DNA from 3 places in the Bacillus sp. FSL K6-3431 genome. Region 2 is predicted to be linked to each of the others. Evidence: riboswitches for the same ligand, from Rfam matches in the RefSeq annotation. Region 2 holds a riboswitch; each other region holds the start of a gene.
The links. Region 2 has a riboswitch for thiamine pyrophosphate ahead of tenA (thiaminase II). Riboswitches for the same ligand answer to the same signal wherever they lie in the genome.
Positions count from the first base shown of each region.

Region 1: it holds a riboswitch for thiamine pyrophosphate, as region 2 does, so the genes downstream of both, MHB53_RS17630 (lipoate--protein ligase family protein) here and tenA (thiaminase II) in region 2, are expected to answer to the same signal.
Region 3: it holds a riboswitch for thiamine pyrophosphate, as region 2 does, so the genes downstream of both, tenA (thiaminase II) here and tenA (thiaminase II) in region 2, are expected to answer to the same signal.

Region 1 covers NZ_JBBOCT010000001.1:3,617,726-3,622,123, forward strand. The annotation lists gene lipA (lipoyl synthase) at 1-819, opposite strand, end outside; gene MHB53_RS17630 (lipoate--protein ligase family protein) at 819-1,655, opposite strand; TPP riboswitch at 1,732-1,837, opposite strand; gene MHB53_RS17635 (GTP pyrophosphokinase) at 1,947-2,696, opposite strand; gene MHB53_RS17640 (GntR family transcriptional regulator) at 2,875-3,258, shown strand; gene MHB53_RS17645 (ABC transporter ATP-binding protein) at 3,245-4,156, shown strand; gene MHB53_RS17650 (hypothetical protein) at 4,125-4,398, shown strand, end outside.
Region 2 covers NZ_JBBOCT010000001.1:2,173,013-2,177,410, reverse strand. The annotation lists gene pnuC (nicotinamide riboside transporter PnuC) at 1-9, shown strand, start outside; gene nadR (multifunctional transcriptional regulator/nicotinamide-nucleotide adenylyltransferase/ribosylnicotinamide kinase NadR) at 6-1,028, shown strand; gene MHB53_RS11195 (YkvA family protein) at 1,108-1,521, shown strand; TPP riboswitch at 1,754-1,861, shown strand; gene tenA (thiaminase II) at 1,946-2,632, shown strand; gene MHB53_RS11185 (hypothetical protein) at 2,742-2,867, opposite strand; gene MHB53_RS11180 (glutathione peroxidase) at 3,029-3,511, shown strand; gene MHB53_RS11175 (spore coat protein) at 3,607-3,879, opposite strand; gene flaG (flagellar protein FlaG) at 4,102-4,398, shown strand, end outside.
Region 3 covers NZ_JBBOCT010000001.1:887,131-891,528, reverse strand. The annotation lists gene MHB53_RS04525 (methionine biosynthesis PLP-dependent protein) at 52-1,173, shown strand; gene MHB53_RS04520 (hypothetical protein) at 1,326-1,631, opposite strand; gene MHB53_RS04515 (DUF1292 domain-containing protein) at 1,939-2,214, shown strand; TPP riboswitch at 2,353-2,458, shown strand; TPP riboswitch at 2,556-2,646, shown strand; gene tenA (thiaminase II) at 2,758-3,447, shown strand; gene thiW (energy coupling factor transporter S component ThiW) at 3,495-4,016, shown strand; gene thiD (bifunctional hydroxymethylpyrimidine kinase/phosphomethylpyrimidine kinase) at 3,985-4,398, shown strand, end outside.

The sequences.
Region 1 (4,398 bases), 1.4 Mb from region 2:
TTCACAGTGGCTAAAACCTTTTGTCATAGCTATTGCTTTTAGTTCTGCAAATTCATCAGGATGGTAGTAACGCTCGACCATTAAATGTTTTTTTGTAGGCTGTAAGTACTGACCGATCGTCATTATATCAACATTATGCGCACGCAAATCATCCATTGCTTGGATGATTTCTTCCTTTGTTTCACCAAGCCCGACCATAATACTCGATTTTGTTGGTGTATTTGGCGCAATTTCTTTTACTCGTTTTAAAAGTTCAAGAGAGCGGTCATATGTTGCTTTTGCACGAACCCTTGGCGTCAAACTTCTTACAGTTTCAATGTTATGATTAAAAATATCCGGACCACTGGACATTAAGTTTCGTAAGTTTTCGTAATCACCTTTCATATCTGAAGGCAGAATTTCAATCGTACACCCAGGAACCTCCTGACGGATTGCACGAACAGTTTCAGCGAATACACCAGCACCGGCATCATTTAAATCATCGCGGGCTACTGCTGTAACAACGACATGCTTAAGCCCCATTATCTTCACTGATTCAGCCACTCTCATAGGCTCATTCAAGTCCAGTTCGTTTGGCAATCCAGTATTGACTGCACAAAAACGACATGCACGTGTACAAATAGAACCAAGAATCATAAAAGTAGCAGTTTTACGTTCACTCCAGCATTCGTGAATATTCGGACAACGAGCTTCCTCGCATACCGTATTCAAGCCTTTTTCACGCATTAGTTTCTTTAATCCTGTATATGCTTCATTCGTATTAATCTTGGTTTTCAGCCAATCAGGCTTTCTAATATATTCTTCTTTTTTAAATGCCATTATTTTAGCACCTGCTTTCGATTTTTGAAGTTCCATTCGTCCGATTGATACTTAGATTCTGCTATGGTATGTACTTCATTCCACTGCTCATTAGTGAGTTCGAACGGAATAAATGTAAGATTTAACTCCTTTTCAAATCCATATTGAAAAGCTTTGGCAGCTGCTTCGAATGTAATTTTCTTTTTTGCTGCTTCATTCATTGTGATCGCTTTTTCGGAAAAGGCTTTTCGCTGCCGCTCTCTCATTTTGTCTGATGAGAAGTTGAATAAATCGAATAACATTTGATTATCAATGCTAAACGGAAGTGAACCATGCTGTAGCAATACGCCTTTTTTTCTTGTTTGCGCATGTCCCGAAATCTTTTTCCCATCAACAAGCATTTCGTAATCAGATGGTCTTTCAAAACAGACCGCAGTACCGCTTTTTTCAAAATGCTCCTTCGGCATGGAGTAGTCTGCATCAATACCTAATTCCTTAAATCCAGCCATAATTCCTTTCGATAATGTAAAATAGGCCGCACGGATCGAATCAGCTATGTAGGATTTCTGCTCAGAAACAGCGATGCTGTATGTGAGTTCGTCCTCATGTAAAACAGCGCTTCCCCCAGTTAGGCGTCGAACAAATTCGCATTCGTATCGATCTACTGCAGAGAAATCAATCGTTTTCTCAAGTTTTTGAAAATGGCCAACAGAAAGCGTTGGCTTCGACCAACCGTAAAATCGGAGCACAGGTGGGATTTTACCTTCACTATGCCAATTCAACAAAGCTTCATCTAATGCCATATTAATAGCAGCATGATGAAACCCAGAATGAAGAAGGCCCCATGTATCATTCATGATTTTCAACTCCTTCGATTTGAATAGAAAAAGACCACATTCTAAGGAATGCGGTCTGATTGTATGCCAATTTGTAATGCATACGACCACACTTCCCCACGCTAGCATTACCTAGTTTCGGGTACAAAGAGTCAGAGCTTGATGTCTTCTCAGCCGCCATAGCAGCTCCTCCAGTGTATAAGTCAATATTCAATCAACAATTCCTATGTTAGCGAAAGAGAATCTACATGTAAAGAAATCGGATTGCTAGATAGTCTAGCAATCCGATTTCCAATTATGGAATGTTGGGTATTATGCTTGGTCAGTTAGTTTCTTATAGCGAGCAAGTGTTTCAAGCATTTTTGAAGGAATGGTTTGATTAGCCAACATGATCAGATCTTCTTCCTCTTTATCTTCTTCTTTAAGGATGGATACCTCTTTGTGAAGACGTTCCATTTTACGGTCCAGTTCGGCAGCGACAGTGGCCGTCTCCTCTAGTTCTTTTGATAAATGTTCAGGAATGTCTTTATTGTATTTATAGTAAATTTTATGCTCTAAACTAGCCCAAAAATCCATCGCAATCGTGCGGATTTGTATTTCAACATATGTATTTTCCACTCGATCAGACATGAAAATTGGAATTTCTATAATCATATGAAGACTCTGGTAACCATTTGGCTTTGGATGCTTAATATAGTCCTTACACTCGATTACTTTTATATCTTTTTGATTTTTTAGCATATCGCTTACTTGATAAATATCGGAAATGAAGGAACAGGTAATCCGAATTCCAGCTATATCTCTAATATTATTTTTGATGGAAGGGAGAGAAAATCCATATCCTTTTCTTTGGATTTTTTTTAATATACTTTCCGGAGTCTTTACACGGGACTTAACGTGTTCAATCGGATTGTAATCGTGAATATAATTAAATTCATCTGATAAAATATTTATTTTCGTATTTAACTCATCGCAGGCAAACTTGTAAGCCATCATAAATCGAGTCAATTCAATTTTAAATTCTTTTATGTAATTAAGGTCAAGTAAGTTTTGTTTTTCCATGACGGAATTCCTTTCCTGATGCAGTAATACCATTATCGTACCATAATATTAATCAAGAAATCGAATCTAATATGTCTAAAATCATAATGGGAAATAGGTGCATACATCTTGTTTTATTTTCGGTTTAAATATATACTACATTACAACACTAACGTACTATGTTAGAGGAGGTATATAAGTGATTTTACATTCGGATGGATCGAAACCAATTTATGTGCAAATAGCAGAATGGATAGAAAATGAAGTTATTAGCGGTGCGTTTATGAATGATGAAAAGGTTTATTCACAATATCAGTTGGCAGAGATGTTCAATATTAACCCAGCTACGGCAGCAAAGGGGCTGAATATATTGGCAGATGAACAGATTCTATATAAGAAGCGTGGACTTGGAATGTTTGTAAATGTTGGCGCGAAAGAAAAAATACTTAGCAAACGGAAAAATGAAACATTAAAGGGATTAATTCAAGATCTTGTTCAAGAAGCAGATCGTTTAAGTGTAAGGGAAGATGAGTTACTCAAATTGATCAAGGATGCGAGGCGAAAAAAAGATGAAGATAATTGAATGTAAAAATATAACGAAAATTTATGGAAAAAAAGCAGTTCTTGAAAATATATCTTTTTCAATTGAAGGACATAAATTAACGGGATTGATCGGACGTAATGGAGCAGGGAAGACAACACTTTTGAAAATTTTATCTGGATTTATTCGTGAAACATCTGGTGAGGTGGACGTTTTTTCTGAACAGCCTTTTAATAATTTATTTGTTTCTGCTAATAGCATTTTCATTGATGATCAAATGACATTGCCTCCAGCACTAACTCTTGCTGAAATTCTAGATGCTGCAGATAGCTTTTATGAAAACTGGGATGCAACTCTTGCAAAGGGGCTTTTTGAATATTTTTCATTGGATTCGAATCAATATCACGCAAATCTTTCTAAAGGGATGAAAAGCACATTTAATATGATTTTGGGACTATCAGCAAGATGTGCACTCACAATTTTTGATGAACCAACAACTGGAATGGATGCGGCGGTACGTAAAGACTTTTATCGTGCCTTGTTAAAGGATTATATTGCACATCCACGTTCGATTATAATTTCAAGTCATCACTTAAATGAAATCGAAGATCTATTAGAAGATGTTCTACTAGTAAATGATGGAAAGGTCCATCTTCACAAACCAATTTCTGAATTAAAAGAATGGGCGATTGGACTTTATGGAAAGAAATCTGTAGTAGCTGGATGGACGTTGGGTAGAGAGGTACTTCTTGAAAAAGATATGGGACCAGACCGTATGTATTCCGTTGTGCGAAATGATTTTACTGAAGATGATATAAAATGTGCAAGAGACGGGGGGGTAGAGTTCACATCTATTTCTTCAAGTGATATCTGTATATTTTTAACGAGTAAAAGCAAGGGGGGAATTGATGATGTCTTTAATAGAAACGAATCTATCTGATGTTGTAAAAAAACAGTTCTCATTTAAGGTAAAGGCATATTGGGGTGTATTTAATTCACTTGCGATCATGCAGTTGATTGCCGTTTTGTTTTCACTTGCACCATCGTTTAATGTTGGCTATGGATCAGCTAGTTTCTCGGTAAATATATCTTTTTATTCAGCAGATATAGTCATCGTTTTTACGATGCTTTGGGCTTTTATTTCCGCTATTTTAATAACCACAAAAGCGACAAGATATGATG
Region 2 (4,398 bases):
GATCAATGAAAAAAGTAGGTATGTTTGGTGGGAAATTTTTACCAGTTCATCTTGGGCATGTGAATGCAATGATTATTGCCTCTACAATGGTAGATGAATTGCATATTATTGTTTCCTACGATGAGGAATATGAAAAACATTATTTTAAAAAGAGCCATCTCATACCAATTGTTTATAAACAGCGGCTTCGCTGGTGGAGCCAAATAACTAAAGATATGGATTATGTTTACGTTCATGCGATTGAAGAAAAGCAAACTGGTTCTTTTGTTGATTGGGAAGAAGGTGCGAGAAAAATCAAACAATCAATCGGAGCGGAAATTGATGTCATTTTTAGTTCAGAAGAAAGTTATTCTCCCTATTTTGAAAAATTGTATCCACTAGCAACACATGAAATCATCGATAGTCAACGCTTAATGGTAAATATCTCAGCAACGAAAATTCGTGAAGAAGGTGTATATAAGCACTGGGAGATGATTCCTGAAGAGGTACGCCCTTATTTTGTAAAAAAAGTTGTTGTAGTAGGAACAGAAAGCTGCGGAAAATCTACACTTGTTAAAAACCTAGCAAGAATTTTCAATACGAGATATGTAGAAGAATATGGACGCACATATTATGAAAAATTCAAAGATTGCGTTTCAGTTACAATGAAAGGTGATTATCACGAAATTGCTTTTGAACAAAAATATCATGAAAAAATACAAGCGGAACGTGCAAATAAAGTGCTTTTTATTGACACAGAGGCCATCGTTACACAGTATTATTCAGAGCTTTATGTTAATAAAAAGCAAGAAATTTTAACTAGTATCGCAGAACTCCAAGACTATGATTTATATTTATTTCTCGAACCCGATGTTAAGTGGGTAGATGATGGAACACGAGCACACGGCGAACATCACGTAAGGGAAGCAAATAATCAGCGATTGAAAAGAATGCTTAGAGAATTCAAGGTGGAATTTCATGAAATCAGTGGAAGCTATTATGATAGGCTTGAACAAAGCAGAGATTTAGTTGAAAGGATTATGCAGTAACATAAGATTCCGCTTTGCTTAAAAGTGCCAAAATAGGGTATTGTAAACAGAGGTGCTTGTAATGAAGGAGTGAAGCATTTTGGAAAAAGAAAAAGAAACTGAAATTCATTTAGAAAAGTTAAACTTTGATGAACATACACATAATATGGAAAAGCATTATTCAGATTCGAAATTCCTTAACAAGATAAAGAAAACAGGGACAAAACTAGCGCATAAAGCTTTATATGCAGGACTTGTTCTGTTTTATGCGCTAAAAAGCCCTAAATTGCCACGGCGCTCACGATTGATTATTTTAGGGGCATTAGGTTATTTTATTTTACCAATTGATATTATTCCTGATTTTCTCCCTATTATAGGATTGAGTGATGATGCTGCTATTTTAATCGCAGCACTCGGAAAACTGTACGAAGCAATCGATGATGAAACGAAAGACAAAGCCCGTCAGAAAATGAGCGCTTGGTTTGGCGTTCACTATGATAATGACTTTGCATAAGGAAAAACAGCATTCCAACAGTTTTCTTACTGGGAATGCTGTTTTTTATCTAGCCCCAACGTCATGTTGTTTAAATCGTAAATCTATTAACTGATGTCTTTAGTTCGACAGCTACGTTTGAAAGTAGGTCCGCAACTGTGTTTGTCGAATTATAGTGAAAAAGTATAGGGAATTATTCATATTATTGAAATATTAACATGATATAGTACAATAAGGAAGAAAACTGCATAAGATTTGCCACTAGGGGTGCCTTATTAAAGGCTGAGATTAAAGGATGACTTTGAGACTCTTGGAACCTGATCTGGTTGATACCAGCGGAGGGAAGTGGATGACGGAGTAATGAATGTTTTTTCGTTACTTTTTAAATGGTCACTTTCCTCCACTAGGATGTGGTTTATTATAATTTTTGGGGAGGACTGGAGAGATGAAGTTTTCAGAAGATTGTTTAGAAGTATCAAAAAAATGGTGGGATGCTAGTTTTGAACATCCTTTTGTAAAGGGAATTGGAACAGGTGAATTGGAATTGGAGAAATTTCGTCACTATGTATTGCAGGATTCTTATTATTTAACTCAATTTGCAAAAGTACAGTCATATGGTGCTGCACTATCAAAAGATTTATTTGTAACAAACCGTATGGCCCATCACGCGCAAGGTACGTATGAGGCTGAAATGGGATTACATCGTAGATTTTCAGATCTGCTTGGGATCACAAGTGAAGACAGGGAGAAATTCCAACCAGCTCCGACGGCTTATGCATATACATCGCATTTATACAGAGCGGTTTTATCAGGGAATTTGGGGTATGTCATTGCAGCACTTTTACCTTGCTATTGGCTTTATCTAGAAATTGGCAGCCATTTAAAAGAAAGTACACCAGATGAACCAATATACCAAGAGTGGATTAACACATACAATGGCGATTGGTTTAAATCGCTTGTAACAGAACAGGTCGATAGGCTCGATGAATTAGCGGAAAATGCAACAGAGGAAGAGCATGCTGATATGCTTGAATTATTCAGAATCAGTACTTATTATGAATACTGTTTTTGGGATATGTCATATACGCTTCAGGACTGGGGGATAAAGGTCTCGGACGAAGTACAAGTTTAGTAATTAAAACCCTGGAAGACATACATTCTTCACAGGGTTTTTCCGTTAATTAGAAAAATCTGATTGCAACACGTATCGATCGAGGGAGAACCAACCTTACTTATATCTGTTATTTTTCTTTTCTAGGGGCGCTAAAACTTTTAACTTGATCCATTATTTTGTTGCGAGATTTCTCATTTCTTAATAAATATGCTGCACCAAGTGCGAGAGATGTAAATAATGCTTTGTTTTTCATGTAGGCATTCTCCTTTAATAGTAATGGCTGTCCTTCCTTCTTATTCCCTATTGATTTAAAAAAACACGAAGTTTAATAAAATATTATAAAAACAAATTGTTATGATTACGTTAATAACAATAAAACACTTAACTAAGTGTAAATGGATTGGAGGTTATATGATGTCCATATATCCATATTCTGCAATATCTATGGATGGAAATGAGATAAATTTTGGTGATTTTGCAGGTAAGGTTTTATTAATTGTAAACACCGCGAGTAAATGCGGATTTACAAAGCAATTCGCGGAATTACAATTATTATATGAAAAATATGAAAGTGAAGACTTTACTGTTCTCGGATTTCCATGTAACCAATTTAGAAATCAAGAACCTGGAAATGAAGATGAAATACGATCCTTCTGTCAAAAAAATTATGGAGTTACATTTCCTATGTTTATGAAAGTAGATGTAAAAGGGAAAGAAATACATCCAATTTTTGCGTATTTAACTGCTCAGAGTAAAGGCTTTTTAACTAGTGGTATTAAGTGGAACTTTACAAAGTTTCTCATTGACCGTCAAGGAGAGGTTGTAAAACGCTATTCCCCAATGGTTAGTCCGCAAAATATGGAAGTAGATATTAAACATCAATTAAATAGTATGTAAATCTATAGCATATGAGGCAATGGGAGTTAGGAGTAATTTCCCGGGAAATGTCGAAAGGAAACAGACTGGCTTGAGTGCCAGTCTGTTTCGTTTTATCAATAATAATAGTTTGGGTAATATGGGTACGGATATGGATAGCCGTATCCGTATCCATATGGTCTGCCTATTAGAGCTCCAGCAGCAAGCCCACCTAGTAATCCAGTAGCGAATGGTACGCCGAAACCATATCCATATCCAAAAGGTCTACCGAAACCAAAAGGTCGCCTTCCAAATCCAAATGGGCGACGACCAATAATTCTTTCGTCTTGGTGTCCCATGGAATTGTAATTGTAGTATCCATATTCATGTACATCATTATATGGTTGCATAAAGCATCCTCCCTTTAATTTACAATCAATTTATAACAATCCATTATATGCGTTTGTACTAGGAATGGAGCTTGAAGGTATTGTAAAATGGGCGATAACCACAAGGAAGATTAAAGGTAAAAATTAAACAATGTTTTCCGAAGAAAAAATTTGTTAAACAAACCCATTGATAAGCCGATAATAGAAATAAGTGCATACATTATGTATGAAGGAGAGAATCAAATGGTTGGACAAGTGGGGATTAATGGAGATTATACAGCTGTATCAGTTGGAAATAATGCCAAAGAGAATACACTAGAAACAAGCACTCATGCGTCAAAAGTTGATGCCAAGGCTATTCTAGGAAAAATAGAACAGTCCCAAGTTTATCCTAAAGAACAAGTAAAAAAGATTGTTAGTGGGATGAATGATTTTTTGCAAGCATCACCACATACTAATTTAAAATTTGAATTTCATGACGAATTAAATGAATATTATGTAACTATTGTGGATGATATAACCAATGAAGTAATTAAAGAG
Region 3 (4,398 bases), 1.3 Mb from region 2:
AACACCTATAAAAGGTCCTCTTAAAAAAATATGTAAGGGAGAAGGGTGTAGATGACATATCAAAAAGAAACAACACTTGCTCAAATTGGCAATCAACAAAGTGAAGCTGTAGGTGCAATTAACACGCCAATCTATTTATCATCAGCTTTTCGCCATCCAGATGTTGGCATGAATAACGGTTATGATTATATTAGAACAGGGAATCCGACCCGAGATGTTCTTGAAGTAGCCATTGCTAGGTTGGAAAATGGGGATCGTGGATTTGCTTGTAGTTCTGGCATGAGTGCCATTCAATTAGTATTTTCGTTATTTGAATCCGGCGATCATATTATTGCTTCCCGTGATATATATGGTGGTTCCTACCGATTATTTGAATGGCTGGAAAAAAAGTATAAAATAAGCTTTTCCTATTGGCATGAGGAAACAGATGGTGATATTGATCCATTCATCAAAAAAAATACGAGAGCGATTTTTATCGAAACACCAACAAATCCATTAATGAGAGAAACTGACTTAGCAAAAATCGCAAAAATTGCAGAACTTCATCGACTCTTGCTTATTGTCGACAATACTTTTTATACTCCATATATTCAAAGGCCGATAGAACTTGGGGCACACGTCGTCATACATAGTGGAACAAAATATTTGGGTGGCCATAATGATTTACTGGCTGGTCTAGTAGTTGCAAGAGATAAAGAAATAAGCGATCAATTATTTGCCTATCATAATGGTGCGGGCGCTGTTTTAGCACCGTTTGATTGTTGGCTGTTAATTAGAGGAATGAAAACACTCGCTTTACGGATGAGACAGCATGAAGAAAATGCAATAAAAATAAAAGACTATCTATCAGCAAGTCCGTTTGTTAGTGAGGTTCTATATCCAGGCAGAGGTGGAATGCTCAGCTTTAAGATAATCAAAGAGGAATGGGTATCACCATTTTTAAAAGCCATACAATTATTTACGTTCGCGGAAAGTTTAGGCGGTGTCGAAAGCTTAATCACTTATCCGACGACACAAACACATGCAGATATTCCAGAAGAAATCCGCAATAAGTACGGACTTTGTAATCGTTTGTTAAGGGTGTCCGTTGGAATTGAACATGTAGATGACCTAATCAATGATCTCGAGCATGCCTTTCAGCAGTGCCAGGTAGAGCAATTAGTCATAAAATAATACGTAGGCTCAGTGTATGAGCACTTTCACAAAATGAATGAAGATAGCAATTAATTCTGTGCTATCTTCATTCAATTTCATATTAGCATAGCTAAGAAATAACAATAGGTTTATATTGGATTACAAATTACATACAGATGACATCGTACTTTTTAGATAGGGTTTTGACGATTTTGGATTACTTCATTAACAACAATCGCAAGATCATCATTCCCGAATAAAGATAATACCTCAAATAATGTATCGTTACTAATATATCCCGACTCACTTTTTGATACTGTAAGTTCTAGCGCATCCCGTAACGCTGGATTTTTCCCTTGGTTCGGATATGCCTGCAAATATAATGCCTCCGGATCTAAATCTGCATTTATACACCATTGAGCAAACACAAGAATCATCATATTCTCTTGGCTTTGATAGTTTTCAATTATTTTATCTGCTAAATTTTTTTTGTCCATATTTATTCCCCTTTATATTTTTACATAAACTAGAAAGTCCCATTCGTTTATAGACAAGGCAACATAGCCATCATAACGGATTGACTATCCATTCCCCAATGGTTGTCACACGAGTATAACATAATGAGGTAGAAGTACTATTGCCAAGGAAGAAGTTCGCTGTTTATCATTTGGTGATTTTTTGAACGCCCTCTTATAATACAATATAAAAAATAAAGATTTTTATATCTAAATGGTGAAACTTGTATATTCGCGCATGAAAATGATTCATAATGGGAATTAATCTATATGAAAGGAGTTGGAAGTTATGGAGAAAATAGAAGTAGGGGAAATTTTCACAATTAGTGAAGAAGATGAACAAGAGCACGAGGTTGAGGTATTAGCAACAACTGAATTCGAAGGCACAGAGTATGCAGCTGTCAGCTTTGTTGAAGATCTACAACAAGAAGATAACGAGGATATTGATGTCTACTTTTTAAAAATCGATAAAGATGGGGATTTAGCTGCTATTGAGAACGACGAAGAATTCGAAAAAGTAACGGCAGCTTTTGAAGAAATGTTAGTCGAAGAAGATAAAAATTAAATGTTATGAACTAATGATTGTTGATATATTCGTGAGAAACTTTGATTTCTCACGACTTTCAGCAAGATAAAATGCACCTAATAAAAAATAACTCATTTGATTTGCATAAATAAATATACATGCTATGATATGTATGAATATTCGCACTAGGGGTGTCTTAATAAGACTGAGAAGGAACGGCTGTTCTAAACCCTTTGAACCTGATCTAGTTAATACTGGCGTAGGGAAGTGGTATAAGGTTGACTAACTAATTTTACCTATCAACCCACCACTTAACATTTATTTAGGTGGGGGGTTTTGTTTGAATAAAAACGTCTAGAAATAACACATATACAAATCTATTAATCTACTGGGGGCGCCTTTATGGCTGAGAAGTAACCCTTTGAACCTGATCTAGTTTGAACTAGCGTAGGGAAGTAGTTTAGATGAATTACGTGATTATTGTATACGTAATTACTAAACCACTTTCTGAGGAGAGTGGTTTTCTTTTCGTATGAAAATAAAAAAGAATATAACCCAAATTCATAAACAGGAGGAATTTTCATGGCACAAATTAAAACAAGCACATTCACTGATAGATTATATGAAAATGTACAATCTATTTGGGAAAAAAACCACAATCATCCGTTTGTCCAAGAGATTGGTAAAGGAATTTTACATAAAGAAAAGTTCATTTACTATATGAAACAAGATTATGCATATTTGATTGATTATTCAAAGCTGTTTGCTGTAGGTGTATTAAAGGCACAGGATTTAGAGACAATGGAAAAATTTTCACACATCCTTCATGATACTTTGCACTTTGAAATGGAATTACATCGGAAGTTTGCAGAGGAATTTGGGATTTCTCGAGAAGAACTTGCTGCTACAAAACCAACACCTGTCAACATGGCTTATACACGATACATGTTAAATGTTGCGCAAAATGGTAGCTTAGCGGAAGTTGTAGCATGCTTACTTCCTTGTGCATGGGATTATTGGGAGATTGGTAAATTATTAAGAAAACAATACAGCAATCAAATAGCAACAAATCCTTATGCAAAATGGATTGAAACATATGATTCGGAAACATTCGGTGAAGGTGCAAAATGGTTAATTGAGCTGATGAATCAGCTTGCAGAAGGAAAACCAGAACGAGAACTTGCTATCTTAGAGGGGCATTTTCAAATGACATCTAGATACGAATATTTATTTTGGGATATGAATTATTATAAACAAGACTGGCCGATTTAAATATTAGATAAAATAATCGAGCTCCATCAAGAGGGGGATTGAAAAAGGTGCAGAAAACGAAAAAGCTTACAATTACAGCATTTATCGCAGCAATTACGACAGTTGCAAGCGGATTTATTTACATCCCAGTAGGTTTTGCGAAGATATTTCCGATACAGCATTTTGCCAATATCTTATCAGCAGTATTACTTGGGCCTTGGTATGCACTTGCTCAAGCGTTTATCTCATCCACCCTAAGAAATATGCTTGGAACGGGCAGTCTTTTTGCTTATCCAGGCAGCATGATTGGCGCTTTTTTAGCGGCTTTTATGTATGCAAAAACAAAGAAAATGACATATGCAGCACTTGGTGAGGTAATCGGTACTGGCATACTTGGTGCCATTGCGACTTATCCAATCGCCATTTTATTATTAGGGACAGAAGCAACTTTATTTGGTCTTGTTCCGGTATTTACGCTAAGCTCTTTTACCGGGGCGATTATGGGTTATGGACTACTAAAAGTAATCATTAAAAATAGAACAGTAGGAGGAATGATGCATGAAAACAGCACTAACAATCGCAGGATCTGATTCTGGAGGTGGTGCAGGTATTCAAGCCGATTTAAAAGCATTTTCAGCGCAAGGGGTATTCGGAATGTCGGTTATCACTGCAGTTACCGCACAAAACACAACCGAGGTTCGCTCTGTGCAAAACATAGAGTTTTCCATCATCAAAGATCAAATCGAAGCCGTATTTGATGATATTCGTGTGGATGCTGTAAAAATTGGTATGCTTTCTTCTGCAGACACAGTTGATATTGTTGCACACACTTTAATAACATATAAACCTAGATTTATCGTCTTAGACCCTGTCATGGTGTCAAAGGCTGGCCATCATCTGCTACAAAAAGAAGCAATTTTAGCATTAAAAGAGAAATTGATTCCGCTAGCTACACTAATCACACCAAACATT